2 linked regions of the Thermobifida halotolerans genome follow. The protein of the gene in region 1 binds, or shares a complex with, the protein of each later gene. Links are inferred from orthologs where the notes say so. Each region holds a gene or a part of one and is shown on either strand. Other genes may lie near its edges.

The links.
Region 2: the proteins of NI17_RS02890 (region 1) and dnaN are in contact, whole or in part, in a solved structure (PDB 1OK7), measured with the Escherichia coli proteins. The link is inferred for Thermobifida halotolerans from one-to-one orthologs.

What each region holds. Positions count from the first base shown.
Region 1 is NZ_CP063196.1:641,852-650,128, reverse strand. What follows is about bases 5,427-8,271. They hold NI17_RS02890 (DNA polymerase IV), read right to left. Parts: upstream 7,548-8,271; coding sequence 6,306-7,547; downstream 5,427-6,305. Other genes in these bases: NI17_RS02885 (class I SAM-dependent methyltransferase), read right to left, coding at 7,666-8,271; NI17_RS02895 (DUF3040 domain-containing protein), read right to left, coding at 5,653-6,033; NI17_RS02900 (transglutaminase TgpA family protein), read left to right, coding at 5,427-5,547. Also shown: division/cell wall cluster transcriptional repressor MraZ, read right to left, coding at 128-559; NI17_RS02910 (AAA family ATPase), read left to right, coding at 1,001-1,996; NI17_RS02905 (DUF58 domain-containing protein), read left to right, coding at 2,021-3,229; more of NI17_RS02900, read left to right, coding at 3,226-5,426; more of NI17_RS02885, read right to left, coding at 8,272-8,277. UniProt on the Escherichia coli protein: Poorly processive, error-prone DNA polymerase involved in translesion repair and untargeted mutagenesis. Copies undamaged DNA at stalled replication forks, which arise in vivo from mismatched or misaligned primer ends.
Region 2 is NZ_CP063196.1:4,460,543-4,470,468, reverse strand. Bases 7,077-9,926 are described here. They hold dnaN (DNA polymerase III subunit beta), read right to left. Parts: upstream 9,148-9,926; coding sequence 8,005-9,147; downstream 7,077-8,004. Other genes in these bases: dnaA (chromosomal replication initiator protein DnaA), read right to left, coding at 9,919-9,926; gnd (phosphogluconate dehydrogenase (NAD(+)-dependent, decarboxylating)), read right to left, coding at 7,077-7,941. In the rest of the region: gyrA (DNA gyrase subunit A), read right to left, coding at 418-2,946; gyrB (DNA topoisomerase (ATP-hydrolyzing) subunit B), read right to left, coding at 3,004-4,941; NI17_RS20005 (DciA family protein), read right to left, coding at 5,309-5,830; DNA replication/repair protein RecF, read right to left, coding at 5,820-6,956; more of gnd, read right to left, coding at 7,060-7,076. UniProt on the Escherichia coli protein: Confers DNA tethering and processivity to DNA polymerases and other proteins. Acts as a clamp, forming a ring around DNA (a reaction catalyzed by the clamp-loading complex) which diffuses in an ATP-independent manner freely and bidirectionally along dsDNA.

The sequences.
Region 1 (8,277 bases):
GGGAAGATGCGCCAGCTGAGACCTGACCGGCCGCGTCTGAAGGCCTGAATCCGACAGGGATCGACGGTCGTGACCCCGATGCGGCTCGCAGCACCGGTTCCCGGTGCGACGCGGCGGTTCCGCGGGATCACAGCACCCCCGGCAACACCTCCTCCGCCAGTTCCGCGAATACCTGCTCCTGCTCGGCCTCGTAGTCGGCCCAGGTCTGGGCGTCCCAGATCTCCAGGCGCGTGTTCGCCCCGATGACCACGCAGTCCCGGTCGAGCCCCGCGTAGGCGCGCAGGCTCGCCGGTATGGTCACCCGGCCCTGCCGGTCGGGAAGCTCGTCGGAGGCGCTGGCGAAGAAGACGCGGCTGTAGTCGCGCACCGCCTTGGCGGTGACCGGCGCCGAGCGGAGGACCTGGGTGATGCGCTCGAACTCGCGCAGCGGAAAGACGTAGAGGCAGCGCTCCTGGCCTTTCGTGATCACCAGTCCTCCCGCCAGTTCGTCGCGGTATTTCGCCGGAAGGAACATGCGCCCCTTCTCGTCGAGACGTGGCGCGTGGGTGCCGAGGAACATCGTCCGACTCCCACCTCCCAGGTCACCCGCGAAACAGGCGGCGCTCTCCTCCACTCGGCTCCACTGTACTCCACTCTCCTCCACCGTCAACAGACAAAGCCGCCGCACAGCCCCTGCCGCATCGGCGAAATCGCAGTTCAGCGGGGGTGGAGCGGGCCACCGCGCGCGGTGCCGCGGCATCACGCTCCGTGTCCGCCCTCCTGGCGCCCGGAACCGCCGGGGGCGCTCCGGTGCCCCCGTGGCAGCCCCCCGGAACGCCTCCCGCGACCCCGGCCCCCCGGTACCGACCGCCGCTTCCCTGTGACCCAGACCGCCTCGGCGCCCTGCTCGGCCGGGATGACCTGGGAACTTCCGCTCCGCGACCGCTCGGCGTCGGTTTGCAAAGCCCCGCTTTGGGCCTAGCCTCGTGATGAACCAGCCACGGCATGTTGAGGGGGACACGTGTCGCTCGACACTCGGGTGAACGGCGCCGCCGACCAACCCTCGGGCGTCGGCGGCCCACTGGCCCCGGCCCACCGGATACGGTCGGCGATCGAGACCGTGATCGCCGGCAAGCCCGAAGTCGTCCGAATCGCGCTGACGGTCCTGCTCGCCGAGGGGCACCTGCTGATCGAGGACGTTCCCGGCGTGGGCAAGACCATGCTGGCCAAGGCTCTGGGGCGGGCCGTCGACTGCGTGGTGAGCCGAGTCCAGTTCACCCCCGACCTGCTCCCCAGCGACATCACCGGCGTCAGCGTCTACCACCAGCAGCGCCGCGAGTTCGAGTTCCGCCCCGGGCCGGTGTTCGCCAACATCGTGCTGGGCGACGAGATCAACCGGGCCTCCCCCAAGACGCAGTCCGCGCTGCTGGAGTGCATGGAGGAGGGGCAGGTCAGCGTCGACGGCGTCACCCGGCGCCTGAACCGGCCCTTCATGGTGATCGCCACCCAGAACCCCGTCGACATGGAGGCGGAGGGGACCTATCCGCTACCCGAGGCCCAACGGGACCGGTTCATGGCGCGCGTCTCCGTGGGCTATCCCGACCCCCGCACCGAGCTCGGCATGATCGACGCGCACTCGGCGCACTCCCCGCTGGACCGGCTCACCCCGGTGACCACCGTCCACGAGGTCGCCACGATGACCGAGCGGGTCCGCGGGATCTACGTCTCCCCCGTGGTCAAGCGCTACTCCCTGGACCTGGTCTCGGCCACGCGGGTCTCCCCCTCCCTGGCGCTGGGCGCCTCCCCGCGGGCCACCCTGCACCTGGTGCGCGCGGCACGCGCCTACGCCGCCCTCGACGGCCGCGACCACGTCCTGCCCGACGACGTCCAGGCGCTGGCCGTCCCGGTGCTGGCGCACCGCCTGCTGCCCAGCGTCGAAGCCCAGCAGCGCCACCGGTCCCCCGCGGACGTGGTCGGCGAACTGGTGGCCCGGGTCCCCATTCCCGCGCGCGGCTAGCGACCGAAGCGAGAAGGCGCGAAGATGAACGTGCTGCGGTCCCTCACCCCGCGCGGACGGATCTTTTTGGGTGTGGGAGCGGTGATCACCGTCGGCGCGCTGGCGCTCGGGGAACGCGACCTGCTGCGGATCGCGGTCCTCGTGGCCGCGGTCCCGCCGGTCGGCGTCCTGCTGCTGCTGTTGACGCCCCGGAAGGTGGACCACACGCGCGAACTGTCCGCGCGGCGCGTCCCCGCGGGGACCGACTGCCGGGTGGCGCTCACCCTGACCAACCCGTCGTGGTCGCTGCCGGTCGGACCGCTCCTGGCCGAGGACCGGCTGCCGTTCGCGCTCGGCGTCCCGCCCCGGTTCAACCTCGGCGTGCTGCGGCCCGGTGAGCGGCGGACGTTCTCCTACCGGCTGCGCTCGCACGCGCGCGGCCGCTACCCGATCGGCCCGCTCGTGGTGGGCTTCGTCGACCCGCTGGGCTGCGCGCGGCTGGAACGCCCGATCGGAACCGAGGCGTCGCTGCTGGTGCTCCCCCCGGTCATGGAACTGCCCGCCGCCGCGCGGACCGGCGCGGCGACGGGCGGTCCGCGTCCCGTCCGCGCTCCGGCCGGAACCGACGACGACACGACACCGCGCCCCTACCGGAGCGGCGACGACCTGCGCCGGGTGCACTGGCGCTCCACCGCTCGGCGCGGCCGCCTCATGGTGCGCGGCGAGGAGCAGCGGCGGCTGGACGCCAGCGTCGTCCTGGTGGACCTGCGTTCGACGGCGCACACCGGCGCTCGGACAGCGTCGTCCCTGGAGGGCGCGGTCACGGTGGCCGCGTCGATCGCCGTCCACCTGGCCGACCGGGGGCATCGGCTGCGTCTGCTGGGGGACGGCGTCGTACTGGACGGGACCCGCCGCCGCGACGCGGTCCTGGACGCGCTGGCCCTGGCCGCCTCCTCCGAGGCGCCCTCTCTCCGAGCGGGCATCACCCGACTGGCGGGGGCCTCGGTGAGCGGCCGGGGGATGGCCGTGGCGGTGGTGGGGGCGCTCGCCGCCGACGAGGTGGCCGCCCTGGCCGCGTGCCGCCCCGGCCGGTCGGACGGGCGGGTCGCGGTCCTGGTCCCGCGGGCCGCGTGGCCGGAGGAGGCGCGTGTCCGGGCGGCGCGGGAGCTGACCGAGGCCGGATGGCGGGTGCTGTGCCCCGAGCACACCGGTCAGCTACCCGAACTGTGGGGCGGATCGGGGGCGGCACGGTGAGATCCTCGACGGACGCGCTCGCCCGCACCCTGCTCTCGCTGGCCACCGCGGTCCACGCGCTGTGCGCGCTGCCCCTGCTCGGCCCGGTGTTCGGTGACGCCGAATGGTGGACGGGACCGGTCACGGCGGTCGCCGCCATCGCCGCCGTGGGCGCGGCGGCGCAGTGGACGCGTGTCCCCGCGACGGTGACGTCCGTCCTGCAACTGGTCGCGCTGGTGATGGCGGTGACCGGCCGCTACGCACCCGACGCCGCGCTGCTGCGGACCGTTCCCACTCCGGCGGCGGTGGCGCGACTGGTCGACCTGCTCTTCGCGGGCGTGTCCGACATCCGGACCAACGTCATACCGGTCCCCGCCACCGACGGAATCGTCCTGCTGGTGACGCTGCTGCTGGGTGTGCTCCTGGTCTCCGCGCACCTGATGGCGGTCACGCTGCGCGTGCCGGGGCTGGCCGGAGCCGCCCTGCTGTCCCTGGTCGCCGTTCCGCTGACGGTGCACCCCCGGGGGGTGGGAGGGGGCGCATTCGCCGTGGCCGCCGCGGGATTCCTGCTGCTGCTCGCCGTGGACTCCGCGGCCCGGACGGCGTCCTGGGGGGTGCGGGTCCCGCCGCGGGACCGCCGCGGCGGGCGCCGGTGGACGGCCGCCGCGTCGGCGCTGCGGGGACTCGGCGCGGTCGGGATCGCCGGAACGTCCGTGGTGCTGGCCCTGCTGGTGCCCGCGCTCGTCCCCACGATGACCAGCGACTCGGTGTTCTCCCTGGTCGGACAGTTGCGCGGGGACGGGCAGACCGTGACCACGGTGGACCCGCTGACCAGTCTGCGCGGCACTCTGACCTCGGGGGGCGACCGCCGGGTTCTGGAGTACCGCACCGCCGACCGCAGCCCCGAGTACCTGCGGACGCACGTGCTCGACGCCTTCGACGGCGAGAACTGGACGATGTCGCCGGTGCGGGCGGACGCGGGCGACCGGGTCGAGGGCCCGCTCCCCCGGGTGCCGGGCTTCGCCGGCGAGGCCGCCCCGGGCACGGTGACCACGGACGTCACCGTGTCCGCCGACGCGCGGGGGATGGACTTCCTCCCGCTGCCCTATCCCAGCAGCACGGTGCGGGTGGCCGGGGAGTGGTACGTGGACCCCGACACGCTCATGGTGTTCTCCCCCCACGGGGAGGCGGCCGGGCTCACCTACCGGGTGACCAGCGGCTTCCCCGAGCCCCGGGAGGAGGACCTGCGTGCGGCCGCCCCCTCGGCCCCCGGGATCGACCGGCGCTACCTGGCCCCGCCCTCCCTCTCCGAGGAGGTGACACGGCTGGTCGAGCAGGTCGTCGCCGACGCCGACACCTCCTTCGACCGGGCGGTCGCCCTCCAGGACTGGTTCACCGGCGGCGGCTTCGACTACGACCTGAACCCGCCGCGGGTGCCCGGGGGCACCGACCCGCTCGCCCACTTCCTGCTGCAGAGCCGGACCGGTTACTGCCAGCACTTCGCCTCGGCCATGGCGGCCACGGCCCGGCACCTCGGCATCCCCGCACGGGTCGCGGTGGGCTACACCCCCGGCGAGCACGTCGGCTCCGACCGCTGGGTGGTGCGGGAGAGCGACGCCCACGCCTGGCCGGAGCTGTACTTCGAGGGGTACGGCTGGCTGCGTTTCGAGCCGACCCCCGGGGAGGGGCAGCCGACCGCCGCGGTCCCCGACTACGCCACGCCCGGTCCCGCGGAGCCGACCGCCGCGGACGCGGACGGCGCCGAGGAGTCCGTGGAGTCCGCCGCTCCGGAGTCGGCGCCTCCCGACGAGGGGGCCGCCGCCGAGCAGAACCCGGCTCCCGAGGAGCGCCCCACTGCCGACGGCCCCGCCGGGGACGGCGTCCCGGGAGCGGTCGCGGCGGTCTCGGCGCTCACCGTCCTGTCGGCCGTGCCCGCGCTGCTGCGGCACCTGGTGCGCGGACTGCGGTGGCGGCGGGCCCGCGACGCGGCCTCCCTGGCCCGCTCCGCGTGGCTGGAGCTCCGTGACGACCTGCTGGACCTGGGGCGGCCGTGGAACCCGGCGCACAGTCCGCGCGCCGTGGAACGCGCCCTGGTCGAGGACGGCCGACTGGACGCGGACGCGCGTGCGGCACTGCACCGCGTCGTGGCGGCCGTGGAGGCCGTCCACTACGCCCCCGGACCGTTCACCGTCCCCCACCTGGCCGGTGACAGCCGCACCGTGCGGCGGGCCCTGACCGCGGCGTCCCCGCCGCTGTCCCGTGTGCTGGCGCTGCTGCTGCCCCGGTCACTGTGGTGGGCCGCGCGGACGGCGGAGCCGCGCCGCGTCAGGCGGCCCTGACAGCCGCGCGGACCCCGAGAACGCGTGCGGGCCACGGTCGCTACCGTGGCCCGCACGCGTGACGAGGGAATCAGCAAGTCCACCCGACGTCGGATCGAATCGCGGCTACTGATCGCCTTCCTGACGGCGACGCCAGCGCTCCTCGAACCGGTCCATCACTCCGGGGCGCTGCCTACGCTGCTTCGACCCCTTGTCGGCCTTGACGGAGCCGCCACCGGCGGCGCGCCGCCACCCGGACAACCCCCACAGCGCACACACCAGCATGATGATGAAACCGACGACGCTGACCAGCACCGTCTGGAAGACCATGCCTCCCAGGAGAAGGCCGATGCCGACCACGAAACCGATCGACGCCTTGACGAGCCGGCGCTTGTAGTGGACCTGCGGGTTCGTCTGCCGGACGGTGTTGGCGAACTTCGGGTCCTCCGCATACAGCGCCCGCTCGATCTGTTCGAGCATGCGCTGCTCGTGTTCAGAGAGCGGCACGGCGCCTCCCAAAAGCAGTCCCCGGGTGGGGCAACGGGTGCTGAACAACAATCTGATGGCCAGTGATATGCCCAGAATACGGGGACTTAGCGCCCTGTGAAAAGAAAAGATGGGCGCACGGGTCCCTCCCGTCGACCACACTACCCTCGACCTGGCTGGCTCTCACCGGCCCGCCCCTCTCTCCCCTCGTTCCGGGGAATCGTGTCCCTGGCACGGTCTGTCTCGGCCGTCCTCATCCCGTGCAACGCACACGGAACGGGAAAGATGCCGAATCATACGTCATCTTCGTCACGGAAGGCCAACGACGCCGGTCCGAGTGCTCCGCTGCCGAAGCGCCGGACCACCTCGTCCTGGAGTCTCTCGACCGTCCGCCACTCCTGTTCGTGCTCGTCCAGCGCCAACTGGTGGTGGACCTGGTCCGCGGGGACCAGTCCCTCCATTCTGATACCCACCAGACGCAGCGGGGTTCCCGGTAGTCCGGACGCCGCGTAGAGCTCCCTGGCCACCGCGAAGATCTCCCGGGCCACGTCGGTGGGCTCGGACAGGGTGCGGGACCGGGTGACGGTGCCGAAGTCGGAGCGGCGCAGCTTGACCCCCACCGTACGTCCGGCGTGTCCGCCCGCGCGCAGCCGGCGCGCGACCTTCTCGGCCAGCCGCAGCAGCTCCCGGCGGATCGCCTCGGGATCGCGGATGTCGGTGTCGAAGGTCTCCTCCGTGCTGACGCTCTTGTCGGTGGTCTCGGCGGTGACGGGACGCGGATCACGTCCCCACGCCAGTTCGGCGAGCTGGCCGCCCAGCGCCTGGCCCAGTTCGTGGCGGAGCGTGTCGGGCGGGGTGTGCGCGACGTCGCCGACGGTGCGCAGTCCCATGCGTCTGAGGGCCTGCTCGGTGCGGTCGCCCACCCCCCACAGCGCGCCGACCGGCAGCGGGTGCAGGAACGCGGTGACGTGCGCGGTGGGGACCAGCAGCAGGCCGTCGGGTTTGCAGCGGGTGGAGGCGAGTTTGGCGACGAACTTGGTGGCCGCCACCCCGACCGAGCAGGTGAGCCCCTCCTCGGCGCGGACTCTCGCGCGGACGAGCCGGGCGATGTGTTCCGGACCGCCGCCCAGCCGACGGTGCGCCCCCGCCACGTCCAGGAACGCCTCGTCGACCGAGAGCCGCTCCACCTGGGGCGTGATCGACCGCAGGATGTCCATGACCCGGGCGGAGACCCGCCGGTAGGTCTCGCCGTCGGGCGGGAAGACGACCGCGCCGGGGCACAGCCGCAACGCCCGCGCCATGGGCATCGCCGAGTGCACGCCGTGGCGCCGGGCCGGATAGTTGGCCGCGGCGACCACACCGCGCGCCCCGGTGCCGCCCACGATCACCGGACGCCCCCGCACCTCGGGGCGGCGCAGCTCCTCGACGCTGGTGAAGAAGGCGTCCATGTCGATGTGCAGCACGGTGCAGTCGGCGTCGTCGACGGGCTGCCCGGTCAGGGGGGCGATGCCGTGCTCGGTCATCACACCGCGCATGGGCTCGCCGCGTTCGAGTTGCCGCCGACTCACCGGTCCACCCCCGATCCCCCTGGCGCACCGCGCCCTCCGGGTGCTGTTCTACCAGGAGCCGCCGACAGCGCCGCGCGGGGCGGGGTCAGGAGGGGCGCCGCGCCAGCAGGTGCAGTTGGGTGGCGACGCCCGACAGTTCCGTGTGCGCCGACGCCGCCTTCTCCAGGGCCACCAGGACGTCGGGGGTCTGCGGGTCCTCGAACACCCGGCCGGGCAGCAGGTCGCCCAGCACCCGCACCCCGCGCAGCTCGGTCCGGGCGAGTCCCGCCTCCCGGGCCAGGGCGGTGAGCCGTGCGACGGTGAAGCGGCGCGGCATCGGATCGTTCGGCCCCCACCGGCCCTCGGGCGACTCCAGCAGCGCCAACGCGTCGGCGAGGTGCCCGGCCAGTGACCGGTGCAGCACCGCCGCCACGGCGTTGGCCGCCATGACGCTGACCACTCCCCCGGGGCGGGTGGCGGAGACGACGTCACGCAGCGCGACCAGCGGGTCGTCCACGTACTCCAGGACGTTGTGGACGAGAACCAGGTGGGCGTGGGACTCGGGCAGCAGGTCGCGCAGGTCCCGGGTGTCGCCCTGGACCGCGCGCACCCGCACCCCGGCCTCGGCCGCGCGGCGCTCCAGCGCCGCCAGGGAGTCGGGGTTGGGGTCGACAACCGTCACGTGGTGGCCGAGACCGGCGAGAGGAACAGCGGCGCC
Region 2 (9,926 bases), 3.8 Mb from region 1 along the record:
TCGACAGCGTCCCCGTCGCCCTCGGATTCCTCGGCGCCCGCAGAGTCATCGGAGACGTCTGCCTCGCTCACCGTTTCGGAGTCCGGGGACGTCTCGGACGTCTCGGTCTCGGAAGCGTCGACCTCAGTGGTCGTTGCGGCATCTGTTTCGCTCTGTTCGGAGCCGGTGCCACTCGACTCCAATGCAGCGGATTCTCGTTGCGCGTTGTCGGACATAGCCACGTTACCGCTGAACTCTCCATATAACAGTGGAATCCGGGAGGTCGGGCCAGCAGCGCCGAACCCCACGAGACGAATGTCGCTTATGACAGACAGCCACTCTATTGAGAGCGGCCACCGACCGGCCAGTGTCACGCGCGAGGGGCGGGTAATACCTTCCCCTCGCGCGTGTGGACGTGTTTCACGTGAAACGCAGAGACTACTCGACGTCGAACTCGGTGCCGTTCTCGGCCTCGTCGTCCATACCCTCGGCGTTGCGCGCGATGGCGACCACGTGGTGGCCCTTGCTGAGGTTCATCAGCCGAACCCCCATCGTGGCCCGCTGCGACCGCTTGATCTCCGCACACTTGGTGCGGATCACTCCGCCGTTGGAGGTGATCGCCAGGATCTCGTCCTCCTCGGGATCGACCATCAGCGCACCGACGAGCCTGCCGCGGGTCTCCACGACCTTGGCCGTGAGCACGCCCTTGCCGCCGCGCTTCTGCACCGGATACTGGTCGGACGGGGTGCGCTTGGCGTAGCCGCCGTCGGTGGCCACGAGCACGTCCGTGGCACCCTCGCCCTCACGGATGACATCCATGCTGAGCAGGTAGTCGCCCTCCGTGAAACGCATGCCGATCACGCCGCTGGTCGCCCGTCCCATCGGCCGCAGCGACTCGTCCGACGCGGAGAACCGGATCGCCTGGGCGTTACTGCTGATCAGCAGCAGGTCGTCGGTCGGGAAGACCAGCCTGGCGGCGATCAGTTCGTCGTCCTCGCGCAGGTTGATGGCGATGATGCCCGCCGAACGCGCGGAGTCGAAGTCCTCCAGCTTGGTCTTCTTGACCAGACCGGAACGGGTGGCCAGTACCAGGTAGGGCGCTGCCTCGTAGTCGCGCAGCGCCAGCACCTGGGCGATCTCCTCATCGGGCAGGAACGGCACCAGATTGGCCACGTGCTGCCCTCGGGAGTCCCGGGCCAGCTCGGGAAGCTCGTATGCCTTCGTGCGGTACACCCGGCCCTTGTTCGTGAAGAACAGGATCCAGTTGTGCGTGGTCGTCACGAAGAAGTGCTGGACGATGTCGTCCTGTTTGAGCTGGGCGCCGCGCACCCCCTTGCCGCCGCGCCTCTGTGCCCGGTAGTTGTCGAGGCGGGTGCGCTTGGCGTAACCGCCCCGGGTGATGGTGACGACGATGTCCTCTTCGGCGATGAAGTCCTCCATACGCATGTCGCCCTCGTCGGGGACGATCTGCGTACGGCGATCGTCACCGTACTTCTCGACGATCTCGGCGAGTTCGTCGCGTACGATTCCGCGCTGCCGCTCGGGCGAGGCGAGGATCCCGTTGTAGTCGGTGATCTGCGCCATCAGCTCGTCGTACTCGCTGGTGAGCTGCTGGCGTTCCAACGCCGCGAGTTTGCGTAGCTGCATATCCAGGATCGCCCGCGCCTGGACGTCGTCGATGGCCAGCAGGCTCATGAGGCCGCTCTTGGCGTCGTCCGCGGAGGCGCTGCCCCGGATCAGCGCGATGACCTCGTCGATCCGGTCGATCGCCTTGAGCAGCGCACGCAGGATGTGGGCGCGCTCCTCGGCCTTGCGCAGCAGGTAGCGAGTGCGCCGGACGATGACCTGGATCTGGTGGACCACCCAGTGGCGGATGAGCTGGTCCAGGCGGAGCGTGCGGGGCACTCCGTCGACCAGGGCCAGCATGTTCGCGCCGAACGTCTCCTGCAGCTGGGTGTGCTTGTAGAGGTTGTTCAGCACGACCTTGGCGACCGCGTCGCGCTTGAGGACGATCACCAGTCGCTGCCCGGTGCGGCCGCTGCTCTCGTCCTTGACGTCGGCGATCCCGTTGACCTTGCCGTCCTTGACAAGCTCGGCGATCTTCAGCGCGAGGTTGTCGGGGTTGACCTGGTAGGGCAGCTCGGTGACCACCAGGCACTGGCGGCCTCTCCCGTCCTCCTCCACGTTGACCACGGCGCGCATGGTGATCGAGCCGCGTCCGGTACGGTAGGCGTCCTCGATGCCGCGTCGACCGACGATGAGCCCGCTGGTGGGGAAGTCGGGGCCCTTGATCCGCGCGATGAGCGCGTCGAGCAGTTCCTCGTCGGAGGCCTCGGGGTGCTCCAGGTACCAGGTGACGCCGTTGGCCACCTCGCGCAGGTTGTGCGGCGGAATGTTGGTGGCCATACCGACCGCGATACCGGCCGAACCGTTGACCAGGAGGTTGGGGAACCGCGAGGGGAGAACCACGGGCTCCTGCGAACGGCCGTCGTAGTTGGGCCGGAAGTCGACGGTCTCCTTGTCGATGTCGCGCAGCATCTCCATGGCCAGCGGCGCGAGCTTGCACTCGGTGTAGCGCATGGCCGCTGCCGGGTCATTGCCGGGAGAGCCGAAGTTTCCGTTGCCGTCGACCAGCGGCATCCGCATCGACCAGGGCTGCGCCAACCGCACCAGGGTGTCGTAGATGGCGGAGTCGCCGTGCGGATGGTAGTTACCCATGACGTCGCCGACGACGCGCGCGCACTTGAAGTAACCGCGGTCGGGACGGTACCCGCCGTCGTACATGGCGTAGAGCACGCGCTGGTGGACGGGCTTCAACCCGTCGCGCACGTCGGGCAGGGCGCGGCCGATGATGACCGACATCGCGTAGTCGAGGTAGCTGCGCTGCATCTCGACCTGGATGTCGACCGGTTCGACACGGCTTGTGGAATTCTCGGAGGCCTCGGGAGTCGTGTTCGCATCCGTCACTGGATGTCGATCCTTTTCTGGTGGGTCGTTCGCTGCCGTCGGAACGTCAGGCGCGGGCTAGATGTCCAGGAACCGGACGTCCCGGGCGTTGCGCTGGATGAAGGAGCGCCGCGACTCGACGTCCTCTCCCATGAGCACACTGAACATCTCGTCCGCCTGCGCGGCGTCGTCGAGCGTCACCTGCAGCAGTATCCGGCGCTGGGGGTCCATGGTGGTCTCCCACAGTTCTCCCGGGTTCATCTCGCCCAGTCCCTTGAAGCGCTGGACGAGGTCGCGGGGCCGGGGGTCCCTCTTGCCCGCCGCGACCCCCGCGGTGATCAGTTCGTCGCGCTCACGGTCGGAGTAGGCGTAGTCCACGTCGGTGCCGCGCGTGTCCCACTTGATCTTGTACAGCGGGGGCTGCGCGAGGTAGACGTACCCGGCCTCGATGAGCGGCTTCATGAAGCGGAACAGCAGGGTGAGCAGCAGCGTACGGATGTGCTGGCCGTCGACGTCGGCGTCGGCCATGAGGATGATCTTGTGGTAGCGCAGCTTCTCGATGTCGAAGTCGTCGTGGACACCGGTGCCCAGCGCCGTGATGATCGCCTGGACCTCGTTGTTCTTGAGGATCCGGTCGATGCGGGCCTTCTCGACATTCAGGATCTTGCCACGGATGGGAAGAATGGCCTGGTAGTGAGGGTCGCGTCCGCCCTTCGCGGAGCCGCCCGCGGAGTCGCCCTCGACGATGTAGACCTCGGAGCGCTCCGGATCGGTGGACTGGCAGTCCGCCAGTTTGCCGGGAAGCGAGGTGGACTCCAGCAGCGTCTTGCGCCGGGTGAGGTCGCGCGCCTGGCGGGCGGCGATGCGGGCACGCGCGGCCTGGTTCGCCTTGGTGACGATGTCCTTGGCCTCGCCGGGGTTGCGGTCGAACCAGTCCCGCAGGTGCTCGTGGCACACCTTCTGCACGAACGACTTGGCCTCGGTGTTGCCGAGCTTGGTCTTGGTCTGCCCCTCGAACTGGGGGTCGGTGAGCTTGACCGAGACGATCGCGGTGAGACCCTCCCGGATGTCGTCGCCGGTGAGGTTGTCGTCCTTGTCACGCAGCAGTTTCTGGTCGCGCGCGTACCGGTTGACGATCGAGGTGAGGGCCGCGCGGAACCCCTCCTCGTGGGTGCCTCCCTCGGCCGTGTTGATGGTGTTGGCGAAGGTGTGCACCGAGGAGGTGTACGACTGGTTCCACTGCATGGCGATCTCGGCCGCGATGCCGTCGCCGGAGTCCTCGAACGCGATGACGGTGGAGTGTGCGGGCTCCTTGGTCGCGTTGATGTGGTGGACGAAGTCCGAGAGGCCCCCCTCGTAGTGGTAGGTCTGCGTGACGGGGGAGTCGCCGACGAACTCGGGACGCTCGTCGCGGATGGTGATGGACAGTCCCCTGTTGAGGAAGGCCATCTCCTGGAGCCGCCGGGACAGCGTCTCGAAGTTGTACGTGGTGGTCTCGAAGATGGACCCGTCGGCCCAGAAGGTGATCTGGGTACCGGTCTCGTCGGTGGACTCGCCCCTGGTGAGATCGGTCACCGGCTGGGTCATCTCGTAGCACTGCGTCCACACGTACCCGTCCCTGCGGACCTCCACCTCGAGCCGGGTGGACAGGGCGTTGACCACGGAGACGCCGACTCCGTGCAGCCCTCCGGAGACCGCATAGGACTTGCTGTCGAACTTGCCGCCCGCGTGCAGGGTGGTCAGAACGAGTTCCACCGCGGGCCGCTTCTCCACCGGATGCGGGTCGACCGGGATACCGCGCCCGTTGTCGGCCACCCGTACCCCGCCGTCGGCCAGCAGTGTGACCTCGATGGCGGTCGCGTACCCGGCGAGCGCCTCGTCCACGGAGTTGTCCACAACCTCGTAGACGAGATGGTGCAGCCCGCGCTCCCCCGTGGAGCCGATGTACATGCCGGGGCGTTTGCGTACCGCTTCGAGGCCTTCCAAAACCGTGATTGATCGCGCGTCGTAGGCCAAGTTGGAAACACCCTCCTGCCGGGGACGCCGACCAGCCGCATGACAATCGGCGGACACACGGCGACCCAGGCGAAACGCGCTGCCACGCCCCCGCCAAGACGCTGCTGCGACCCCGATTCCCGGTACCCCGCTCTTGGTGCGGTCCCTGTCGGTGGAGGCGTCCATAGAACTGCCTCCATGATACCGTGCGCACGGCCTGAAAGTCGCATCTGCGGCCCTGTGACGGCCTTCAACGAACGAACGGAGCGGGAGCCGAGTCCCCACACGCGCCCCGCCCTGGCGGGAACTCCGCGACCAAATCAGTGCTGTCCGCCCGGGACAACGCCGTCCGATCGTCGCGGAACGGTTCCGCGGTGGCCGGCCGCCCTCAGCGCACCCGCCACTGACCTCGGTTTCCGCGTCGGCTTCCCGGGGTGGCGACCCTGATGACGCGTACGGTTCCGTGCCCGAGTTCCTCGTTGAGTCGCCGCACCAACTGGGGGGACATGGCGCGCACCTGGGTCGCCCAGGCCGCGGAGTCGACCGCCACCACCAGTTCACCGTCGGCGTAGGTCTGGGGCCGCACGTGTTCGGCCAGGCTCTCACCGACGATCTGGGACCAGCGTCCGAAGACACCGCCGACGGCCACCTGCTCCTGCCAGCCGTGCTCGATCAGCCAGGAGCGCACGGCGTCGCCGAACAACTGCGGTTCGCCGCGCCGTCTCGTGGAACCGCGCCGGGGTCTGCGGGAGTGTGTCTGCGGTGCGGCGGCGCCGCGGGCCCTGGCCTCGGCGCGGGCCTTGGCCAGGGCCTGACGGGCCCGCTCGATACCGCTGGGACCGCTGGGGGACGGATCTCCGTCCACAGGCTGTGGGGAGTCGGGCCGCCGCGGCCGGTGCTCACTGTTCACGTTCCACCACTCCATCCCGGACTCTGAACCGCGCGCCCGACAACTCCTCGGGAACGTCGCCGGGCACCGCCGCGCTCACCAGGACCTGCTCGGCGGTGCGGACGTGCTCGGCCAGCCGCCGTCGGCGCTCGGCGTCGAGTTCGGCGAAGACGTCGTCGAGGACGAGCACCGGATCGTCGCCGTCGGCTCGCAGCAGTTCGAACCCGGCGAGCCGCAGCGCCAGCGCGTAGGACCACGACTCGCCCTGGCTGGCGTAGCCCCTGGCGGGCAGGTCGTTCAGGCGCAACTGCAGGTCGTCGCGGTGCGGCCCCACGAGACTGACCCCGCGCCGCAACTCCTGGGGGCGCGCCTCGGTCAGTGCGCCGCGCAGGGCGTCCACAAGCTGTGGACGGTCCGCGGTCACAGTGCCCCCCTCGGGCACCGCGGAGCAGCGGTAGTGCAGGGTGGGCGGTCCTCCGGACGAGGTGAGCTCACCGTAGGCCTTGGCGACCAGCGGCTGCATTTCGGCCACCAGTGTCAGGCGCGCCGCCAGCAGTTCGGCGCCGGTGTCGGCCAGGTGCTCGTCCCACACGTCCAGGGTCGACAGGTCCGGTTCGCTCCGCTGGTTGAGGTACCGGGCCGAGGCCGATTTGAGCAGGGCGTTGCGCTGCTTGAGCACCCGTTCGTAGTCGGAGCGGACCCCCGCGTACCGGGGCGCCCGGGCGACCAGCAGGTCGTCCAGGAATCGGCGACGCTCCCCCGGGTCTCCCTTGACGAGGGCCAGGTCCTCGGGTGCGAACAGCACGGTCCGCAGAATGCCCAGCACGTCCCTCGGGCGGGTGCCCGCAGAGCGGTTCAACCGGGCGCGGTTGGCCCGCCCCGGGTTGATCTCCAGTTCGATGAGGGTGCGCTGGTCGTGCCGGACCACGGCCGCCCGGATGACCGCCCGTTGTGCTCCCCTGCGGACGAGAGGAGCGTCGTTGGCCACACGGTGGCTGCCGTGCGTGGCGACATAGCCGATCGCCTCGAACAGGTTGGTCTTGCCGTGTCCGTTGGGACCGACGAAGGTGCTGATCCCCGGCTCCAACTCCAGGTACGCGGTCTCGTAGGACCGGTAGTCGGCCAACTGCAGATGGGAGACGTACATCTGGCTGCTCCTACAGAAGCGGACCGGGTCCGCGCGGCCGTGTGCGCGGACCCGGGAGGCGTGGGGCGACCGTGTCGTCCACAGACTGTGGACCGCCGCGGGGCTATTCCTCGGCCTTGGTCACCGCGTGTCCACCGAACTGGTTGCGCAGCGCCGCGATGACCTTCATCGCCGGACTGTCCTCCTGCCGTGAGGCGAACCGGGCGTACAGGGCCGCGGTGATGACCGGGGCGGGAACCGCGTGGTCCACGGCGGCCTGGACGGTCCAGCGTCCCTCGCCGGAGTCCTCGGCGTACCCGCGCAGCCGCTCCAGCCCGGGATCCTCGTCGAGGGCGCGGACCAGAAGGTCCAGCAGCCAGGAGCGCACCACCGTGCCCTCGCGCCAACTGGCGAGGGTTCCGGGGACGTCGTCGACGATCCCGGAGGCGGCCATGAGTTCGTAGCCCTCGGCGAAGGCCTGCATCATGCCGTACTCGATGCCGTTGTGGACCATCTTGACGAAGTGCCCGGCGCCGACCGATCCGGCGTGCACGAACCCTCCGCCATTGTCGGGGGTGAGCGCGTCGAAGACCGGTCTGGCCCGCTCCACGCTCTCGGGGGAGCCGCCGACCATGATGCCGTAGCCGTTCTCCCGTCCCCAGACACCGCCGCTGACACCGGCGTCGAGGTACTCGACACCGCGCCGCGCGAGTTCCGCGGCATGCTCGCGGTCGTCCCGGTAGTGGGAGTTGCCGCCCTCGATGACGAGGTCGCCGGGCGCCAGCAGTTCGCCGAGTTCGCGGATGCTGCTCCGGGTGGGCTCGCCGGCCGGAACCATCAGCCACACGATTCGCGGCGCGGCCAGCCGCTCGACGAGTTCGGTGACCGACCCGACGTCGCGCACCTGGGGATCGAAGTCGAAACCGATGACGTCGTGGCCCTTGTCACGGAGCCGCGCGGCCATGTTGCCGCCCATCTTGCCGAGGCCGATCATGCCGAGTTGCATGCTCGTGTTTCCTTACTCGTGCCCAGTCTGTGGATAGGTGGAGGAACCGGCTCGCGGCTTCGGTCAGCCGGACAGCCGCACGGGCATGATCAGGTACCGGTAGTCCGACGCGGTCGCGTCGTCGGCGGGCTTGCCGGTGATGATGGCCGGTTTGGTGGAGGTGGTGAACTGCAGGTGAGCCACGTCGGACTCGATGGCGTTCAGACCGTCGAGGAGGAAGGTGGAGTTGAAGGCGATCTGGATGTCGTCGCCTTCGAGAGACGCCTCCAGCGTCTCGACCGCCTGGGCCTCCTCACCGGTGCCGGCTTCGAGTACCAGTTGACCGCCGCTGAAGGCCAGCCGCAGCGGCGTGTTGCGTTCGGCGACCAGTGAGACGCGCTTGACCGCCTCGATGAACTCCGCCTTCTGCACCTCGGCGACCGAGTTGAACGACTCCGGCAGCAGCTTGCGGTACTTGGGGAACTCTCCGTCGAGCAGTCGGGTGGTGGTGCGTCGACCGCCGCCCTCGAAGCCGATCATGCCCTCTCCGCCGTTGTCGGCGCTGGACAGGGCGATGGACACCTGGGCGCCGCCGGTCAGGGACTTGGCGGTGTCGGCGAGGGTCTTGGCCGGCACCAGCGCGACCGCGGACACGTCGGGGTTCTCGGGAGTCCAGGTGAGTTCACGCACGGCCAGCCGGTAGCGGTCGGTGGAGGCCAGGGTCACGGTGGAGCCCTCGATCTCCACCCGGACGCCGGTGAGCATCGGCAGCGTGTCGTCGCGTCCGGCGGCGACCGCGACCTGGCTGACGGCGGCGGCGAAGGCGTCGCTGAGCACCGATCCGGTCAACGATGGCATGGCGGGAAGGGTCGGGTAGTCCTCCACGGGGAGGGTGAGGATCGTGAACCTCGCGCTGCCGCAGGAGACGACGACCTTGGCTCCGTCGGTGCCGACCTCCACAGTCTGTGGAGGAAGGTTGCGCACGATCTCGGCGAGGAGCTTGCCCGACACGAGAGTCCTGCCCGGCTCGTCGATGTCGACGTCGACCGACACCTGGGCGGAGACCTCGTAGTCGAAGCTGGACAGCCTGAGCCGCTGCTGTCCGCCGTCGTCCTCGGCGTCCAGCAGCATTCCGGCGAGGACGGGCACCGACGGCCGGACCGGCAGGGTGCGAGCGGTCCAGGCGACGGCGTCCGCGAGCACGTCGCGTTCGACCCGGAACTTCACGATCGGTCTCTCTTTCCTCGACTACCACGAAACCGCCGACCGACGCCCTGGGTCGCACGTGTCGGCGTTCCTGAGGCCGACGGACGGGACCACCCGCGTCGGGATGTCGGTCAGGGCGCTAAGGGGGGTGAGTTCACAACGGTACCCCGATTCGGACCCGAACGTGCGCGTGTCGAGGGGCCTGTCAGAGGTTGCTGCTCTCGTCTGGCGGGGTGGGGAGGGCGGCCGTGTCGGAGCGACGGTCCGGGAGGCGTTGTCCACAGAAACGGGCCGAGCCTGTTTACGAAGCCACGAGATCTCTTTATGTGGCGCAGTAGTAATAGGGCCTGTGGATACTGTGGACAACCCTTGTTTCTGCAGCTCACCACAGAGATTTCTGTCCACAGAACCTGTGGATGTCGGCTGTGGAAAAGTCGTCCGGCTGTGGACGGAGGGTGGTTGTCCCCAGGTCATCCACAGATCGTCCACAGGTTATCCACGACTTTACCCACAGATCCTGTCATCGGGTGACCGGATGTCGTGGCTGGTTATACACAGCGTGTCCACAGGGCGTCCACAGGAAATCGTGGTTTATCCCCAGGGTTATCCACGGCTTATCCACAGCTTGGGATGTGCTAGAGGACATCCGGAACCAGGAGGCGGACAGGTGGGCGCGGACCACGAGCCGCCATGAAGTGACCGGCCTCACAGCGGTGGCTCGCGGTCTTTGTTCTCCCTTTGCCCTTCCCGGAGAAACCCGCGGGACGGCTCGGAGCACGGGCCGCGGAGTGCTCAGATGT